DNA from 2 places in the Anoxybacillus sp. ST70 genome. Region 2 is predicted to be linked to the other one. Evidence: a T-box and tRNA genes for the amino acid it is inferred to sense, from the RefSeq annotation. Region 2 holds a T-box; the other holds one or more tRNA genes.
What was found. The T-box of region 2 lies ahead of pheS (phenylalanine--tRNA ligase subunit alpha). A T-box ahead of a tRNA ligase gene usually reads a tRNA of that ligase, here a tRNA-Phe.

Region 1 (9,470 bases), on a different contig from region 2:
AAGATGCCGATATTGTCGCTTTTTTATATCGTGATGATTATTACGATAAAGAATCGGAAAACAAAAATATCATTGAAATTATTATCGCAAAACAACGGAACGGTCCGGTTGGTACTGTACAGCTTGCTTTTGTTAAAGAGTATAACAAGTTTGTCAACTTAGAGCGCCGCTTCGATGATGCAAACGTTCCGCCTGGAGCTTAATTGAATACGAATAAAAATGATAAAAGCATATATAAATGTTCGGTTTTTTATTGATTTTTTGTAGTTGATTTGGTACACTTACTTTGTTTGGAATTGATGAAGCGGAGGTGCTCGCCATGTCTTCAGTTGTTGTTGTTGGAACACAATGGGGCGATGAAGGAAAGGGTAAAATTACAGACTTTTTATCACAACATGCAGAAGTGATTGCACGATATCAGGGTGGAAATAACGCCGGACATACGATTGTATTTAACGGCGAAAAGTATAAATTACATTTAATTCCTTCTGGCATTTTTTATAAAGATAAAATTTGTGTCATTGGAAACGGAATGGTTGTTGATCCGAAAGCGCTTGTGCAAGAATTAGCGTATTTACATGAGCGTGGTGTAAGCACGGAAAATTTACGCATTAGCAACCGCGCACATGTGATCTTGCCTTATCATTTAAAGCTGGATGAAGTAGAAGAAGAACGAAAAGGGGCTAATAAAATCGGAACGACGAAAAAAGGAATTGGCCCTGCTTATATGGATAAAGCGGCACGTGTCGGCATCCGCATCGCAGATTTGCTCGACCGTGAAGTATTTGAAGAAAAATTAGCCCGTAATTTAGCGGAGAAAAACGTACTTTTTGAAAAAGTGTACGGTGTTGAAGGATTTAAATTAGAACACATTCTTGATGAATATTATGAATATGGACAACAAATTGCGAAGTATGTTTGCGATACGTCTGTCGTATTAAACGATGCGCTTGATGAAGGACGTCGTGTTTTATTTGAAGGCGCCCAAGGCGTCATGTTAGATATTGACCAAGGAACGTATCCGTTTGTTACGTCATCTAACCCTGTGGCTGGTGGGGTAACGATTGGTGCAGGTGTTGGTCCAACAAAAATTAAACATGTTGTTGGTGTAGCTAAAGCATATACAACACGTGTCGGTGACGGTCCGTTTCCAACTGAGTTAAACAATGAAATTGGTGACCGCATTCGCGAAGTAGGCCGCGAGTATGGAACGACGACAGGGCGCCCACGTCGCGTCGGTTGGTTCGATAGCGTTGTTGTTCGCCATGCCCGCCGAGTTAGCGGGATTACAGATTTATCTTTAAACTCAATCGACGTATTAACAGGTATTGAGACGTTAAAAATTTGCGTCGCTTATCGATATAAAGGACAGATCATAGAAGAGTTTCCGGCAAGCTTAAAAGTGCTAGCGGAATGCGAACCTGTATATGAAGAATTGCCAGGGTGGACAGAAGATATTACTGGCGTAAAAAGCTTAGACGAACTTCCAACTAATGCCCGCCGTTACGTTGAGCGCATTTCGCAATTGACAGGTATTCCGCTTTCTATTTTCTCTGTCGGACCAGACCGTTCTCAAACGAATGTTGTCCGTAACGTATATGCATAAGAAAAAACGTCGATGACTCGTTCGTCGACGTTTTTTTAAAAAAACTATTGTCTTTTTACTAATTATATAATAGAATAATAGATGTCTGTTAGAATACGGTTCCGTGGTGTAGTGGTTAACATGCCTGCCTGTCACGCAGGAGATCGCGGGTTCGAATCCCGTCGGAACCGCCATTTTTTATTAGCACGCTCGAATGGACTTCATTGATCAGGCACCAGCGTACCGCTCGAGCCGCATCTTGAGTAAGCAAACGGAGAGCGGGACGAAGGACGTTTGGTTTTCGAATAAATAAAGGATGAAGCTATAATCGATATGGCTCGGTAGCTCAGTCGGTAGAGCAAAGGACTGAAAATCCTTGTGTCGGCGGTTCGATTCCGTCCCGAGCCACTTGTAAGCATAGATACATATATGTGTCTATGCTTTTTTATTTTATAATAGTGACATGGTACACTATATGTAAATACGCCTTTTTGGGGGAGTGAACATAAATGGAGAAAAAAATTTTAGTTGTTGATGATGAAAAGCCGATTGCTGACATTTTGCAATTTAATTTAAGAAAAGAAGGATATGACGTATATTGTGCGTACGACGGTGTGGAGGCGTTACAAAAAGTAGAAGATATTCAACCGGATTTAATTTTATTAGATATTATGCTTCCGCAAAAAGATGGTATGGAAGTATGCCGCGAAATTCGTAAAAAATACGATATGCCGATCATTATGTTGACAGCAAAAGATTCTGAAATTGATAAAGTGCTTGGACTAGAGCTCGGTGCGGACGATTATGTAACGAAGCCATTTAGCACGCGCGAGTTGTTGGCACGCGTGAAAGCTAATTTGCGTCGCCATCAACAAAGCCAAGAACAAGATGTAAAAGAAATGAGCGAAATAAAAATTGGTTCGCTTACCATTCATCCAGACGCTTATATTGTATCTAAACGGGGAGAGGAAATTGAATTAACTCATCGCGAGTTTGAACTTCTTCACTATTTAGCGAAACATATCGGTCAAGTGATGACACGTGAACATTTACTTCAAACGGTATGGGGATACGATTATTTTGGCGATGTGCGTACCGTTGATGTAACCGTTCGACGTTTGCGTGAAAAAATCGAGGACAACCCTTCGCATCCAACGTGGATTGTGACAAGACGAGGGGTAGGATATTATTTACGAAATCCGGAACAGGAGTAACCGCATGAAAAAAGTAAGTATATTCCAATCGATTCACGTGAAATTTGCCTTGATTTATATTTTGCTTATTTTAATCGCAATGCAAATTATCGGGGCTTATTTCGTGCGTCAATTAGAGGCACAACTCGTTGAAAACTTTAAAAACTCGTTAAATGAGCGCGTGATTTTGCTCGCTTACAATATTGAACAAGAAATGAATAAAGAACGCGATAAAAAAAGTCCTACAATCGAAGAAGAGATTCGCGCAATTTTACAAGATTTCGTGTCACAAGATATTTCTGAAGTGCGCGTTATTGATAATAAAAGTAAAGTATTAGGAACATCGAATCCATACAATCAAAATATTGTCGGAAAACGGACGACAGATTTACTAATTAAACGAACGTTAGTTGCAGGCGAAATGACGGAAAAAATGCTTGTTGATCCGAAAACAGGGCACCGCATGTATATTTCCTCGACCCCAATTAAAGTAAAGAACGAAATGAAAGGGGCTATTTATGTTATCGCCTCGATGGAAAATGTTTTTGCACAAATGAGGCAAATTAATAACATTTTAGCGACTGGAACAGGAATCGCTTTAGTCATTACAGCGTTGTTAGGCATTTTACTAGCGCAAACGATTACTCGTCCCATTTCAGATATGCGTAAACAAGCATTAGCGATGGCAAAAGGTAATTTTTCACGAAAAGTAAAAGTATACGGGTATGATGAAATTGGACAGCTTGCGCTCAGTTTTAACAACTTAACGAAAAAATTGCAAGAAGCGCAAGCGACGACCGAAGGAGAGCGTCGTAAGTTAGAATCGGTATTGACGCATATGACAGATGGTGTGATCGCCACAGATAGAAAAGGGAGAATTATTTTAATTAATGATGCGGCGCTAAACATTTTAAATGTTTCACGTGAAACAGTGTTGTCTGCCCCTATTGTGAGCGTATTAGGATTAGACGAACAATACACATTTGAAACGCTGCTGGAAGAGCGTGAAACGTTAATTTTAGATTTTAGTACAGAAGAAGAAATGTACATTTTACGCGCTTCTTTATCTGTTATTCAAAAAGAAAAAGGGTTTGTAAACGGGTTAATCGTTGTGTTGCACGATATTACAGAACATGAAAAAATTGATCGCGATCGTCGCGAGTTTGTCGCTAATGTTTCGCACGAGCTACGGACGCCGTTAACGACCATGCGCAGTTATTTAGAAGCGCTTGCGGACGGAGCATGGCGCGATGAGGAAATTGCTCCGCGATTTATTGAAGTGACACAAAATGAAACAGAGCGAATGATTCGTCTCGTCAACGATTTGTTGCAGCTTTCTAAGCTTGACAGCAAAGACTACAAATTGAAAAAGACGCGCGTTCATTTTATTCCATATTTTCATAAAGTGATCGATCGATTTGAACTAACGAAAAAAGAAAACGTTTCGTTCGTTCGAGACTTTCCTGATGAAAAAATCTTTGTTCATATGGATGAAGATAAAATTACACAAGTGCTTGATAACATTATTTCTAACGCCTTAAAATACTCTCCGCAAGGAGGAAAAATTACGTTTCGTGTGAAGAAAAAAGAGGATCATATCGAAGTAAGTGTGAAAGATGAGGGAGTCGGTATTCCTAAATCGGATTTATCGAAAATTTTTGAGCGTTTTTACCGTGTCGACAAGGCGCGCTCACGGAAGCTCGGTGGAACAGGGCTAGGTCTTGCGATTGCAAAAGAAGTTGTCGTCGCACATGGTGGGCGTATTTGGGCTGAAAGTCAAGAACGGAAAGGGACAACGATTTACTTTACTTTGCCGATTGAACAACAGAAAAAAGGATGAAAACGATGAAATACGAAACGATGAAATCGATTGTATTGACGATTCTTGTATGTACGAGCGTTTTTTTAACGTGGAGCTTATGGACGTATCAGCCGAAATATGACTTCATTGAAAACGCAAAATACATTCAAAACGTCCCTGTCAGCAATGTTGCGGTCGATTATGGTACAGTCGTTCAGCCGCGTTATATTTTTATTCATAAAGATGCACAACATTACGGGATGACGCATCATTCAGACATTTATAAATTTATGAAGGAAATGAAAAATTGGACGTTCGATCATTTTGAAAATATATCAGACACAGTAAAAAAAGAACAATTTCTTTCGTTTATCCATGGGAAAGGAAAAATAGAAATTATTTATCCAGACGACATACCGATTGAAATGTATCATACGATTTTTCAAATAGATGATACAGATGTTGAAAAAGTTCGCTTTGATCGCATCATTATTCCAATGAATGAAAACGAAGAAGAAATTCACGTATATTTCGTATCTGTCAATGAAAAGCGTATATATAAAGCGGTCGCTCAAGATGTGTCGATAGAGAATTTGAAACAAACATATTATGCGCGCGCAGAGCGTTATACACCATTTTTATCGTACGACATCAGTGAAACAAAATCGCTATTTTTACCAGCTCGTCCACTCGTATTAAACCGATTGCAATACTATATGGACGAATTAAGCGCAGATCGTTTTAAAGATGCGCTATTTACAGATCCGAGTTTTGTGAAAAAAGATGTGCTCAACTTCGGAGAAGAATATACAGATGGTTCGCGGTTAATGGATGTCGATTTATCTAAAAAGTTACTATTGTATGTCAATCCAGCGGCTCGTGGCGAAACACAAACGTTTGATCCAACGATCTTGCAAAAAAGCATCGACTTTGTCAACGATCACGGCGGTTGGACGGATACGTATTATTTTGATCGCTTAGACGAAAACGGTAGAAAAGTAACTTTTCGTTTGTTTGCCAATGGTTATCCTGTATTTAATCGTTACGGTATGGCAGAAATTATACAAATATGGGGAGAAAATGAGATTATCAATTACCAACGCCCATTATTTACATTAGCTATTCCCGATCGGGTGAGCTTGCCAATTACACTTTCGTCTGGATATGAAGTCATTGATCAGTTGAAACAACAAAAAAATATTCAACATGAGTTAATTGATGATATTGCCATCGGTTATGAGCTCATTCGTGATTCGGAGCGGGAAAATATCGTCATGTTAGAACCAGCTTGGTACTGTTTATATAACGGAACATGGCGGAAAATTGTGATGACGACAGATGAACGAAGAGGGGATATCATTGGATTGGAGTAAAACGAAAACGATTTTTATTATTACATTTCTCATTCTCGATATATTTTTAGGGTACCAATTTATTCAGAAAAAAAATAGTAGCCAGCTTGATGTCATTTTAGAGGCGACAATTGAAGAACAACTTGAAGCAGATGGTATTACATATGTCGATTTGCCAAAAGAGATCACGAAAGCGACATATGTCAGTGGGAAAAGTAAAACGTTTACGGAAGAAGAAGTTAAAAATTTGCCAAACCAACAAGTAGAAGCAGCAAATGAAACGGTTTTGCAAGCTCATTTTATTAAACCTGTTCCATTGCAAGACCCGAAAGACGGTTATCGTTTAACAGAGTTTTTAAGGCAAAATATCATTGCGGGTGATCAATATACGTTTTGGAAGTATGACGAAGATTTACAAGCGCTCATTTATTTTCAACAATATGAAGGAAAAACGATTTATAAAAACGTGAGCAGTATGTTGCTTATTTATGTGAACGATCAAAATGAAATGGTCGGTTACGAACAAACGTTGCTTGTTGATTTAGAAAAGAACGAGAAAAAACAAGAAATTTTGCCAGCGATTAAAGCATTAGAGACGTTGTATAAACGAAATCACTTAAAGCCTGGTGATCGCGTAACGAAAATCGATTTAGGTTATTATGCACTTGTCCAGTTTACGACTTCGCAAGTGTTAACACCGACATGGCATGTTGTTGTGAATGGAAAAACAGATTATTATGTCAATGCATTTGAAGGACAAGTGATTAGCGATGAAAATAAAGTGTTGGAGTGAATGAGATGAGGTTTAGCGTTTTGGCAAGTGGCAGTACAGGTAACGCCTTTTACGTAGAAACGGAACGTGAACGGTTACTTGTTGATGCAGGATTAAGCGGTAAACAATTAGAGCAACTATTTGCTCATATTGATCGCCGTCTTCAAGATGTAACAGGTGTTTTAGTGACGCATGAACATAGCGATCATATTAAAGGTTTAGGCGTCATTGCTCGGAAGTACCGCCTTCCGATTTATGCGAATGAAAAAACGTGGAAAGCGATGGATGGACTCATTGGTGACATTCCATCTGAACAAAAATTTATTTTCCCAACGGGTGCTGTTCGCACGTTTGGAGATATGGATGTTGAGTCATTTGGCGTGTCGCACGATGCCGCCGAGCCTATGTTTTATGTGTTTCATTACGAGGGAAAAAAGTTAGCGCTTATTACAGATACAGGGTATGTTAGCGAGCGCATGAAAGGTGTCATTTGTCATGCGGATGTATTTGTATTTGAAAGCAACCATGATGTAGAAATGTTACGTATGGGAAAATACCCATGGAACATTAAGCGACGTATTTTAAGTGATGTCGGACACGTATCTAACGAAGATGCAGGTCTCGCCTTAGCGGACGTGATCGGTGATAAAACAAGGCGCATTTATTTAGCTCATTTAAGCCAAGATAACAATATGAAAGAATTAGCGCGAATGACAGTTGCTCAGACGCTTGAGAAAAAAGGGATGATCGTCGGACAATCTTTTCAACTATATGATACGGATCCGGTTCGTCCGACAGCGCTCGTTTCCGTATAAATTTCACCGTTTTTTCACCAACATGACGTATGTATATTGTTAGATGATGAGCGAAAAAACAGGTTATAATGGAAAATGGGTCAATATTTGAGATAGAAAGGACGGGTGAAAAATGGGCTATTATGATGATCATTATGAACATGTTCGTCAAAAACAAAAAGGGAACCGCGGAGGCACGTTTTTGGCGGGATTAGTCGGGGCGATTTTAGGGGGAATGCTTGTCATCGTCGCTATTCCTTCGCTAGTAAAATGGGACGTGTTACCTTATTCACTTGAACAAACGGAAGAAAAACAGACGACGGTAACAGAGCAGCCAAAAGTAGATAAAAGTGTAGCAGTAGATGTCGTCACTCAAGTAACGAAAGCTGTAAACAAAGTATCTAATGCGGTTGTCGGCATTGTAAATATTCAAGAAGCAAGTTTTTGGTCAGAAGGCGGGGAAGCTGGAACAGGTTCCGGTGTTATTTATAAAAAAGAAGGGAATAAGGCATATATCGTCACTAACCATCACGTCGTTGAAGGTGCGAGCCGTGTCGAAGTGAGCTTAAGCGACGGAACAAAAGTGCCAGCTCGTCTTCTTGGAAGTGATGTATGGACCGATTTAGCAGTATTAGAAATCGATGCGAAACATGTCACAAACGTAGCTGAATTCGGTAACTCAGATGTCGTGAAGGTCGGGGAACCAGTGATTGCAGTTGGGAACCCACTCGGCTTGCAATTTGCAGGTTCTGTGACGCAAGGAATTATTTCTGGGGTAAACCGTACGATTCCAATTGATATTGATCAAGATGGCATTCCAGATTGGCATGCAGAAGTATTACAAACAGACGCTGCAATTAACCCAGGAAACAGCGGAGGAGCACTCGTAAATATCGAAGGTCAAGTCATTGGAATTAACTCGATGAAAATTGCGCAAGAAGCCGTGGAAGGAATCGGATTATCCATTCCGATTAACTATGCAAAACCGATCATTGCGGATTTAGAGAAGTTTGGACAAGTTCGTCGACCATATATGGGCGTAGAGTTACGTTCATTAAGCGATATTCCAGCATATCATTGGCAACAGACGCTCCATTTGCCGGCAAACGTGAAAGAAGGGGTTGCTATTTTACAAGTCGTACCGGGATCACCAGCTGCCCAAGCGGGTTTGCGTGAATTTGATGTCATTGTCGCGTTAGATGACGAAAACATTCCGGATGTCATCGCCTTAAGAAAGCATTTATATAATCGGAAACAAATTGGCGATACGATGAAAGTAACGTTTTATCGCGATGGCAAAAAACAAACAGTGACATTAAAATTGGCTAAACAATCATTATAATGAAACGGCAGGGCATGCCCTGTCGTTTCATTCATAAACGAGGAGTGGTATGTTTTGTGGAAATGTTGTGAACAACATGTCGAACTTGCGATTGATATGTATGTGGATGAAAAACAACAAGCGCCTGAGATATCAACAGTTTCTGTGGATAAAAAAGAAGAAATGTGCGATTTTTGTGAACTGCGTGCGGTATATATAGTAGGGAACTAACGTTTCTACACAATATGTGGATTTATATTGTGGATATGTGGATAAAACCTGTGGATATTATGTTTGTAAAGTGGGGATCACTTGTGAATATATATATTATTGCTGTGGGTAAGTTGAAAGAAAAATATTTAAAACAAGGAATCGAAGAATATACGAAACGACTGTCATCCTATGCAAAAATCGACATCATTGAAGTAGCGGATGAAAAAGCGCCAGAGCAGTTAAGTGAACAACAAATGGAGCTCGTAAAAAAGAAAGAAGGCGAACGCATTTTAGGTAAAGTAACAGACGATATGCACGTCATTGCTTTAGCCATTGAAGGAAAAATGATGTCTTCTGAACAATTTGCTCAAACGCTCGATCGATTAGCGACATACGGAAAAAGTAAAGTCGCTTTTGTCATCGGAGGGTCTCTCGGCTT
Region 2 (9,470 bases):
GGCGGTCTCCTTTATAGACGTCGAAAATCGATACGTCTTTTAATAGTTCGCCGCCTGCTTCGATAATCGCTTTTTGCAACTCACCCGCGACGACATGTTCATCGACAACAAGGGCAATGTCGCGCGTAATGGATGGGAAGCGTGGAATCGCTGTATAGCGAATGTCATCTACTTCCGCCTTCAACAATGCTTCAATGTCTAGTTCAAACACATACGTTTCTTTTAAATCAAATTCTTTTTGTACGACCGGATGAAGCTGACCGACAAAACCGATTGTCTTATGATCTAATAAAATTTCTGCTGTACGCCCTGGGTGAAGGTGCTCGCGTTTGGCTTGCTTATATTCCACGCGGTTCTCTAATCCTAGCAGCGCAAATAAACCGTCTAAAATGCCTTTTGCAACGTAGAAATCGACCGCTTTTTTCTCTCCTTGCCATACATGCGCATGCCATACTCCTGTCAAGACACCGGCTAACCGCTCTTTTTCGTTTGGCAACTCGTTTGCATTCGTTGCTAAATATACCGAACCGATTTCGTATAGCGCTACGTTTTCGACTTGGCGAGCACGGTTGTAGCTTGCAGCTTCAAGCAAGTGTGGCACTAAACTTTGCCGCAAGACGCTTCGTTCTTCACTCATTGGCAATGCCAAACGGATCGGTTCCGCCGTTTCAAGCGCAAACATCGTCGCTTTCGCCTCGTTTGTGAGCGAGTACGTAATTGCTTGGAACAAGCCCGCATCTTCTAAATAACGGCGTACTTTACGACGCTTTGCTTGGTATGGTGTGAGCTTGCCTGGGTTTGCTTCCCCGACTGGAAGAGTTGCTGGCAAGTTGTCATATCCATAAAGACGCGCCACTTCTTCGATGATGTCTTCTTCAATCGCAATATCGCGGCGGCGCGATGGAACAGCAATCGTAAACGTTCCGTTATCTTCTGTGAACGTAAATTGCAAGTTCGTTAAAATGCCTGCCACTTCTTCTTTCGTAATGGTTGTGCCAAGCACATTATTGATACGGTCTAGTGTAATCGTGACAACGACATCTTTTCGTTGCAGTGTGTTCACTTCCACCACGCCGCCAACGACTTCACCGCCAGCATATTCCGCCATTAACATCGCCGCGCGGTCAAGCGCTTCTTTTGTCCGCGCTGGGTCGATGCCTTTTTCAAAACGTGTGCTCGACTCGCTGCGCAACCCATGATCTTTGACCGCTTGGCGAACAATCGGGCTTGCGAAATACGCGGATTCAATAAACACGGTCGTTGTGTCATTTTTTACTTCCGAGTTCGCGCCGCCCATCACACCGGCTAAAGCGACAGGCTCTTTGCCGTTTGTAATGACAAGATGCTCTTCTGTCAGCGTCCGCTCTACATCGTCGAGCGTCACGATCGTTTCACCTGCTTTCGCGCGGCGAACGACAATTTCTTTTGAACCGAGGCGGTCGTAATCAAACGCATGAAGCGGCTGGCCGTACTCAAGTAAAATATAGTTCGTAATATCAACGACGTTATTATGCGGTCGAATGCCGGCTGCCATTAAATGCGCTTGCATCCAAAGCGGAGATGGACCAATTTTCACGTTTTTCACAATACGTCCCGCATATAACGGATTGTCTTCTGGCGCGTCGACGCGTACGGAAATGTAATCATAAACGCTTTCGCTGTTTTCGTGAAGTTCGATTGCCGGCAACTTCACGCTCCGTCCTAAAATAGCCGCTACTTCATAAGCAACGCCAATCATGCTTAAACAATCGGCACGGTTTGGGGTTAATCCTAATTCTAACACTTCGTCATCCAAGTAAAGTAGTTCTAACGCATCCGCTCCGACCGGCGCATCGCTTGGGAAAACGAAAATGCCATCAGCGTATTCTTTCGGCACTAATTTTGATTCCACGCCAAGTTCTTGTAACGAACAAATCATGCCGTTCGATTCCTCACCGCGCAATTTGGCGCGTTTAATTTTGAAATTTCCAGGCAATACCGCACCAACTTTCGCAACGGCAACCTTTTGTCCTTTTGCGACGTTCGGTGCCCCACAAATAATTTGCACCGGCTCTCCTTCACCGATATCAACGAAACATTTGCTTAATTTATCAGCATTCGGATGTTGTTCACGCTCAAGTACATGTCCGATGACGACACCTTGTATTCCTTTATTGCGCACCTCAACACTTTCCACTTCAATGCCTGCTTTTGTGATGCGATCAGCCAATTCTTTTGCCGTAATATTTGTTAAATCAACATATTGTTGTAGCCATTTATATGAAACAAACATCATGCCAACCTCCTTTTACACCCGATTAAATTGTTGCAAGAAACGAACATCGTTTTGATAAAAATGACGAATATCATCAATGCCGTACTTCAACATCGCAATACGCTCTGGCCCCATCCCGAACGCAAAGCCTGTATATTTTTTCGAATCAAATCCCGCCATCTCCAGCACGTTCGGATGAACCATCCCAGCACCTAAAATTTCAATCCAGCCAGTACCTTTACATACTCCGCATCCGTGTCCGCCGCAATTAAAACATGACACATCAACTTCGACCGACGGCTCAGTAAATGGGAAAAAGCTCGGGCGGAAACGAATGTCGCGGTCTTCACCAAACATTTTGCGAGCAAACTCGCGCAACGTTCCTTTTAGGTCGCTCATGCGAATATGTTCATCAACGACAAGCCCTTCAATTTGCGTAAATTGATGCGAATGTGTTGCATCGTCGTTGTCGCGGCGATACACTTTTCCCGGGCAAATGATTTTTACTGGACCGCGTCCTTGATGCTTTTCCATCGTGCGTGCTTGCACAGGTGACGTATGCGTGCGCAATAAAATTTCCTCTGTAATATAAAAGGAATCTTGCATATCGCGCGCAGGATGACCTTTTGGCAAATTGAGCGCTTCAAAGTTGTAATAGTCTTTTTCGACTTCCGGTCCTTCGGCAATCGTATAGCCCATGCCGATAAATAAATCTTCAATTTCTTCAATGACGCGCGTCAACGGATGATGATTCCCGCGTCTAATCGGGCGTCCTGGAAGTGTCACATCAATCGCTTCCGCTGCTAGTTTTTTCTCGACTTCTGCTTGTTCAAGCGTTGCTTGCTTTGCTTCAAGCGCTGTTTGAATCGCTTCGCGCACTTCGTTCACAAGCGCTCCCATCACAGGACGCTCTTCAGGAGACAATGCCCCCATGCCGCGCAGCACTTCTGTAATTGGGCCTTTTTTGCCGAGATATGCGACGCGCACGTCATTGAGCGCTTTTAAATCGTTTGCCTGTTCAATTTTTTCAAGTGCTTCTTGTTGAAGCTGTTGTAACCGCTCCTTCATAAAAACCCTCCTCTGATCTATATAAATAAAAAAACTCGCCCCTCACATAAGGGACGAGTGCACTCGCGGTACCACCCTTGTTAGCTATGCCGTTCGCATAGCTCACTTCATTCAGATAACGGCTTCCACCGGAACGCCTTTACATTTTGCATATGCAAAATGGTCCAAGCGTCAACTCCCGAGGTGAATTCACTTGCTTCTACCATAAAAACGCTCGCAGTCTATGGCGTTTTCTCCCTGAATGGCGATCGGCAAGCTACTCTTCTCGATCATCGTCTTTTCATCATGAAATTCTTCATTTATTATAAGCAAATGTGCCATCAGGTGCAAGGTAATCATGCAAACATACGTTTATTTTTTCTGTAAATGATACAGTAAAATGCCTGTCGCAATGGCGACGTTTAATGATTCCGCTTTTCCATAAATCGGAACATATAAATTCGCTGTCGTCTGTTTTAGCCATTGCTCACTCACTCCGCCTCCTTCGTTGCCAACAATTAATGCAAATGATGACGAAGGAGCGACAGAACGATAGTCTACCCCATTTTGAAGCGATGTGCCATAAATCGGAATATGTTCATTTTGAAAGCGAGCCATCCATTGTCCGATGTCTCCTTTTATAACAGGAAAATGAAACAGTGAGCCTTGCGTCGCACGAATGACTTTTGCATTGTATACGTCTGCGCTCCCTTCACCAACAACAACGACGTCTACTCCTGCGGCATCTGCGGTGCGAATGATCGTCCCTACATTCCCCGGATCTTGAACGGCATCAATGAACAATGCTGTTTGCACATCGTCGACGTTCCAATGCAATTGTTTGCATACCGCTGCGATGCCTTGCGGTGTTTCCGTGTCGCTAATTGCTTTCATCACGTCATTTGTCACAATCGTCATCGGAATATGCGCAACGTTCCAGCTTGCTGGAATCGTCGCATGTTCAGCGATGATGATTTCTTCAATATGAACGCCGCTTTTTATTGCCTCTTCGACTAAATGAAATCCTTCAATGAGAAACAATCCGGTTTTGTCGCGCTCTTTTTTCGTTAAAAGTTTTTTCCATTGCTTCACTCGCTCATTTTTCGGTGATTCAATTCGTTTCACTCGTTGTTCCCCCAATGTTTCGCAATAAATTCATCGCGACCTGAAGCAGCGCGGTCTTCTTTATAGTGCTTCGGATTTTTTTTATGGTAATTTTGATGATAGTCTTCTGCTGGATAAAACGTTGTCGCAGGCAAAATTTTGGTGACAATCGGTTTTGAGAAACGTCCACTTTCTTCTAGTTGTTTTTTCGATTGCTCCGCTAATGTTTTTTGCCGCTCATTATGATAAAAAATAGCTGTTCGATATTGCGGACCGCGGTCATGAAATTGCCCGCCATCATCCGTCGGATCAATTTGACACCAATATAACTCTAACAATTTTTCGTACGGAAACACACTCGGATCAAACGTAATTTGCACCGCTTCATAATGCCCTGTCGTCCCTGTTTTCACTTGTTCATATGTCGGATTTTCCACATCACCGCCGGTGTATCCAGAAACGATGCCGTAAATGCCATCAAGCTCTTCAAACGGAGTGACCATGCACCAAAAACAACCTCCAGCAAATGTTGCTTTTTCCATCTTTCTCTCTCCTCTTTTAATGAATAGTAGTTACCATTATAGCAAAAACTACGTACGCAATACATAAAGAATGGAGTGAAAACAATGGACTTCAACTTACGTGGTGCCGTGATGGCAAACGTCGCAAACAGCTCAAAAGACCAATTAGAACATACGATCGTCGATGCGATTCAACAAGGGGAAGAAAAATATTTGCCTGGTCTTGGCGTCTTGTTTGAAGCATTATGGAATCATGCAACAGATGAACAAAAACAATCGATGCTTGCCACATTAGAAGAAGCAGTAAAAAAATAGCCTTCCATGCGAAGGCTATTTCTTGCACAATTTATTTTAAGGGGGGATTTTTATCGTCTAAACGCTTTCAATTTTTTCGACAGTTCCTTTGTTTGTAGGTATATTTCTTTATACATTTCGAAAATTTCTTTATATCTTTCTACAGCTCGGCTATTCGGCTCAACAACTTGTTCTACGTCTTTAAATATACGAGCACAGTGTTCTAAAGATGGGAACCACTTACAACCGTAGGCCGCAATCATCGCAGCTCCCATACTTGGACCTTGTTCATTCTTTAATTTTTCGATTGGTGTAGCGAATATATCTGCTTGAATTTGTAACCACTCTTCACTCTTTGCCCCACCGCCAATCGAAACGACTGTATCCACACGTTTTCCACTCGCTCTAATGATTTCGACAGATTCATTTAAAGAAAACGTAATCCCTTCTAATACAGCGCGCGCAAAATCCCATGATGTATGAATAGCATCCACTCCGATAAAAGAAGCACGAATATCAGCATCTGCATGAGGAGTTCTTTCCCCAACTAAATACGGTGTGAACAATAGTCCGTTCGCTCCAATAGATGATTGATACGCTCGTTTGACAATTTCAGAAAAAGACATGTGATTTAAAAACGTTCGCTTAAACCAATCAAAACTATATCCCGCAGCTAACGTTACACCCATAATATAGTACGAATTTGGTTTTGCGTGATTAAAATAATGTACTTTTCCTCCAAATTCTCTTTCACCAGTTTGTTCAAATGCAAGCACGACACCAGATGTCCCGATACTACACATCGTTTGTCCTTCTTCTAAAATGCCCGCACCAATTGCCCCACATGCGTTGTCTGCTCCACCAGCAAATACTTTTGTATTTTTTGACAATCCGGTTTTTTCTGCTATTTCCGGCAACAATGTACCAACATAATCCGTGGACTCAACTAATGGCGGACATAAATGAATATTAATATCGAGCGCCTGACAAATTTCCTCACTCCACACCTTTTTACTTATGTCTAGGAGCAACGTTCCTGCTGCATCAGAATATTCCATAGCGATATGACCCGTTAGACGCATGCGAACATAATCTTTTGGTAATAAAAACGTACGGACTTGTTTATAAAGATGCGGTTCGTGCTTTTTTACCCATAATAATTTGGGTAACGTAAACCCTTCAAGTGCCCGATTTTTTGTAATGGACAACAACTTATCTCTTCCAACTTTCTCTTCAATTAATCGGCACTCTTCTGTCGTTCTTGTATCGTTCCAAAGAATGGCTGGACGTACAACCTCATTGTTTTCAGATAATAATACTAGCCCATGCATTTGTCCAGAAAAACTGAGTCCGACAATCGAACTGGGATCGACATTTGATACTTGCAACACTTTTCGTAATGCAGTAATCGTTTTTTCTACCCAATCTTCTGGATTTTGCTCGCTATATCCTGAATATGGTTGATAAAGGGGATACGCCTCTGTGCACTCCCCTTTTACTTTTCCAGTCCAGTCAACAAGTAATACTTTAACTGCACTCGTTCCCAAATCGATGCCAATGACGTGTTCCAAGTTCATCCCTCATTTCGTTAACGAGCTACACAAACTTCAAGTAAATATTGGTTAAGCAACGTTTTTAAACGTTCTTGCCGTCCTGAACGATTGGAAATATCGCGAAGATTTAATGCATATGCCTCTAGTGTATGGAAGTCGGCCTTCCCATCAATGATATCCCGGCCAATTCCTTCTGTATAGCTTTTATACCGTTCCTCAACAACTGATTCAAACACACGATCCTCAATTAAACGATACGCCACTTTTAGTCCAATCGCAAAGCTATCCATTCCGGCAATATGGGCGTAGAATAAGTCTTCTGGTTCAAACGAACCGCGTCTTACTTTCGCATCAAAGTTCAATCCGCCTTTTCCGAGTCCGCCATTTTGTAAAATTTCGTACATCGCAAGAGTAGTAGAATACAAGTCTGTTGGGAATTCGTCGGTATCCCAGCCAAGCAACGGGTCGCCTTGGTTGGCATCGACCGAACCGAGCATTCCGTGAATGCGCGCTACGCGAAGTTCATGTTCAAATGTATGACCTGCCAATGTCGCATGGTTTGCTTCAATGTTGAATTTGAAATAATCTTTTAGTCCATACGTCTGTAGAAACGCTAATGCTGTTGCAACATCAAAGTCGTATTGATGCTTCGTTGGTTCTTTTGGTTTTGGCTCAATTAAAAATTGCCCGTCAAAGCCAATTTCTTTCGCATAGTCAACCGCCATATGCAAAAAGCGGGCTAAATTGTCCAGTTCGAGCTTCATATTTGTATTTAACAACGTTTCATAGCCTTCACGCCCGCCCCAGAATACATAGTTTTCTGCACCAAGTCGTTTGGCAATTTCTAAGCCTTTTTTCACCTTTGCTGCTGCATACGCAAACACATCTGCATTGCAAGAAGTGGCTGCACCATGTACAAAACGAGGATGTGTAAATAAATTAGCTGTATTCCAAAGCAACTTGGTTTTGCTTGTTTTCATGTATTCTTCGATCATATCAACAATCGTATCTAAGTTTTGATACGTTTCTTTTAACGTCGCTCCTTCTGGGGCAATATCGACATCGTGGAAGCAGAAAAATGGAATGTTTAGCTTATCAAATAACTCAAACGCTGCCTCCACACGCGCTTTTGCCAAATCCATTCCGCTGTATCGGTTCCACGGGCGGATCGCCGTACCAACCCCAAACGGGTCTGCCCCATCCCCAACAAATGTGTGCCAATACGCCACCGAAAAGCGCAAATGCTCCTCCATCGTTTTATCCCCGACTTTTTCTTCCGGATTATAAAACTTAAACGCAAGCGGATTTTCCGATGCCGGGCCTTCATACACCACTTTGTCAACGTTTTCAAAATACGCCATACTAAAATCCTCCTCGTCATTTAGTGAAATCGAACTTCTGATAACAGTATAACGCCTTTTTGTTTGTTTGTCTATTAGATAAACAAAGTTTGTTTGTTATAAGTTTATGACAATTTCCCCTCTATCTTTCGGAAACATTTTAATGCCCCTTTCATTACAATGAGAGAACATAAACTAGCTCCATAAAACGGAATGAGCGCCGGTATAGACAAAAACAACATTCCTATCAAAATAACCGAGATAGTCAGCGTCAATGTTGTTGCCGGATTAGCTATTCCGATGAAAAATGAATGTTTTATATAATCAACTACTCGCAAATGGTAATGAACATAAACCGGAAAAATATACAAGCAAACAATGAAATAAAACATCGTAATCATCAGCAAAAATGCCAAAAGTATGAGGGAGAGCATCCCTTTCGTGTAAGTCATAAATAAAAAATCAAGAAACAATACACCGGCACCGGTTCCTAAAACAAATCCTATTGCATTTGTTCGCCAAAATTCTTTTTTGTATGTGGAAAAAAACGTCTGAAATACAGGAATATCCTCTTGTCCTGTCAGCCATTTTCTCATAACAGTAAATAAAGAAATGGAAGATGGAGCGATTCCAGCCACAACCAGCCCAGCGAAAGTAAAGAAAAACCAAAGAACATTCACATACGCTAATCTCATTCCCCATTCACATAAACGAAAAAGTTTTCCTTCCTCCCAGTACAGTTGCCCTTTCATCTTCCCTCCTCCAACCATAAAATGCTCGTTACGCCGCGCGGGTAGTATTTGCTGCCGCTAATTTCACCAGCGATAATTTGGTCGCTCCAACTCCAAATGGAGAGCGTCGGATGCGTGAGCCACGCGACATGAGCCGCATCAGCCCGTTTTCCTTGTTCGTCCCATTCCCACCCTAAAATGTGGCGAGCAATAAACTGGCATAAATAAATTTTACTTAACCACGAGTTGTTGCTTGTCGAGGAAATTTTCCATCCGCCGTCTGGAAAGAGGCAAATTCCTTCCTGTAATACATAACGCAAATGGTTGCGCAGCGCTTGAATATATTTCCCAAAACGTCCATCCTCTTTTAACGCCTCATGGCAATTCGTAAAATAAGGGAATACAAGCCCTTCAATGGCTGGAATGATTTTTGAGTCATTTCCTTCCCCCATCACCGCTGGGATATATCCTTGATCCGTCACATAGCTTACGATAGTCGCTGCGCATTTTTCCGCTTGTTCACCAGCTAACACGGCTAGCTCTTCGTTGCCGACATCGCTAAACAATTTCTCAAGCGCGACATAGGCTGCCCAGCACTTTCCTGCTAAATATAAGTTATTACGCGC

Region 1: it has a tRNA-Phe gene. The T-box ahead of pheS (phenylalanine--tRNA ligase subunit alpha) is inferred to sense a tRNA for this amino acid. The anticodon was not compared.

What each region holds. Positions count from the first base shown of each region.
Region 1 covers NZ_JAHZOF010000007.1:28,982-38,451, forward strand. The annotation lists gene dnaB (replicative DNA helicase) at 1-203, shown strand, start outside; gene K1I43_RS10280 (adenylosuccinate synthase) at 320-1,606, shown strand; tRNA gene K1I43_RS10285 (tRNA-Asp) at 1,704-1,779, shown strand; tRNA gene K1I43_RS10290 (tRNA-Phe) at 1,921-1,993, shown strand; gene yycF (response regulator YycF) at 2,095-2,799, shown strand; gene walK (cell wall metabolism sensor histidine kinase WalK) at 2,804-4,618, shown strand; gene K1I43_RS10305 (YycH family regulatory protein) at 4,624-5,952, shown strand; gene K1I43_RS10310 (two-component system regulatory protein YycI) at 5,939-6,724, shown strand; gene K1I43_RS10315 (MBL fold metallo-hydrolase) at 6,730-7,518, shown strand; gene K1I43_RS10320 (S1C family serine protease) at 7,631-8,839, shown strand; gene K1I43_RS10325 (CxxH/CxxC protein) at 8,894-9,049, shown strand; gene rlmH (23S rRNA (pseudouridine(1915)-N(3))-methyltransferase RlmH) at 9,133-9,470, shown strand, end outside.
Region 2 covers NZ_JAHZOF010000002.1:160,450-169,919, reverse strand. The annotation lists gene pheT (phenylalanine--tRNA ligase subunit beta) at 1-2,272, opposite strand, end outside; gene pheS (phenylalanine--tRNA ligase subunit alpha) at 2,288-3,322, opposite strand; T-box leader at 3,369-3,604, opposite strand; gene K1I43_RS03975 (TrmH family RNA methyltransferase) at 3,674-4,426, opposite strand; gene msrA (peptide-methionine (S)-S-oxide reductase MsrA) at 4,423-4,947, opposite strand; gene sspI (small acid-soluble spore protein SspI) at 5,032-5,241, shown strand; gene xylB (xylulokinase) at 5,292-6,791, opposite strand; gene xylA (xylose isomerase) at 6,809-8,134, opposite strand; gene K1I43_RS03950 (YesL family protein) at 8,239-8,865, opposite strand; gene K1I43_RS03945 (glycoside hydrolase family 52 protein) at 8,862-9,470, opposite strand, start outside.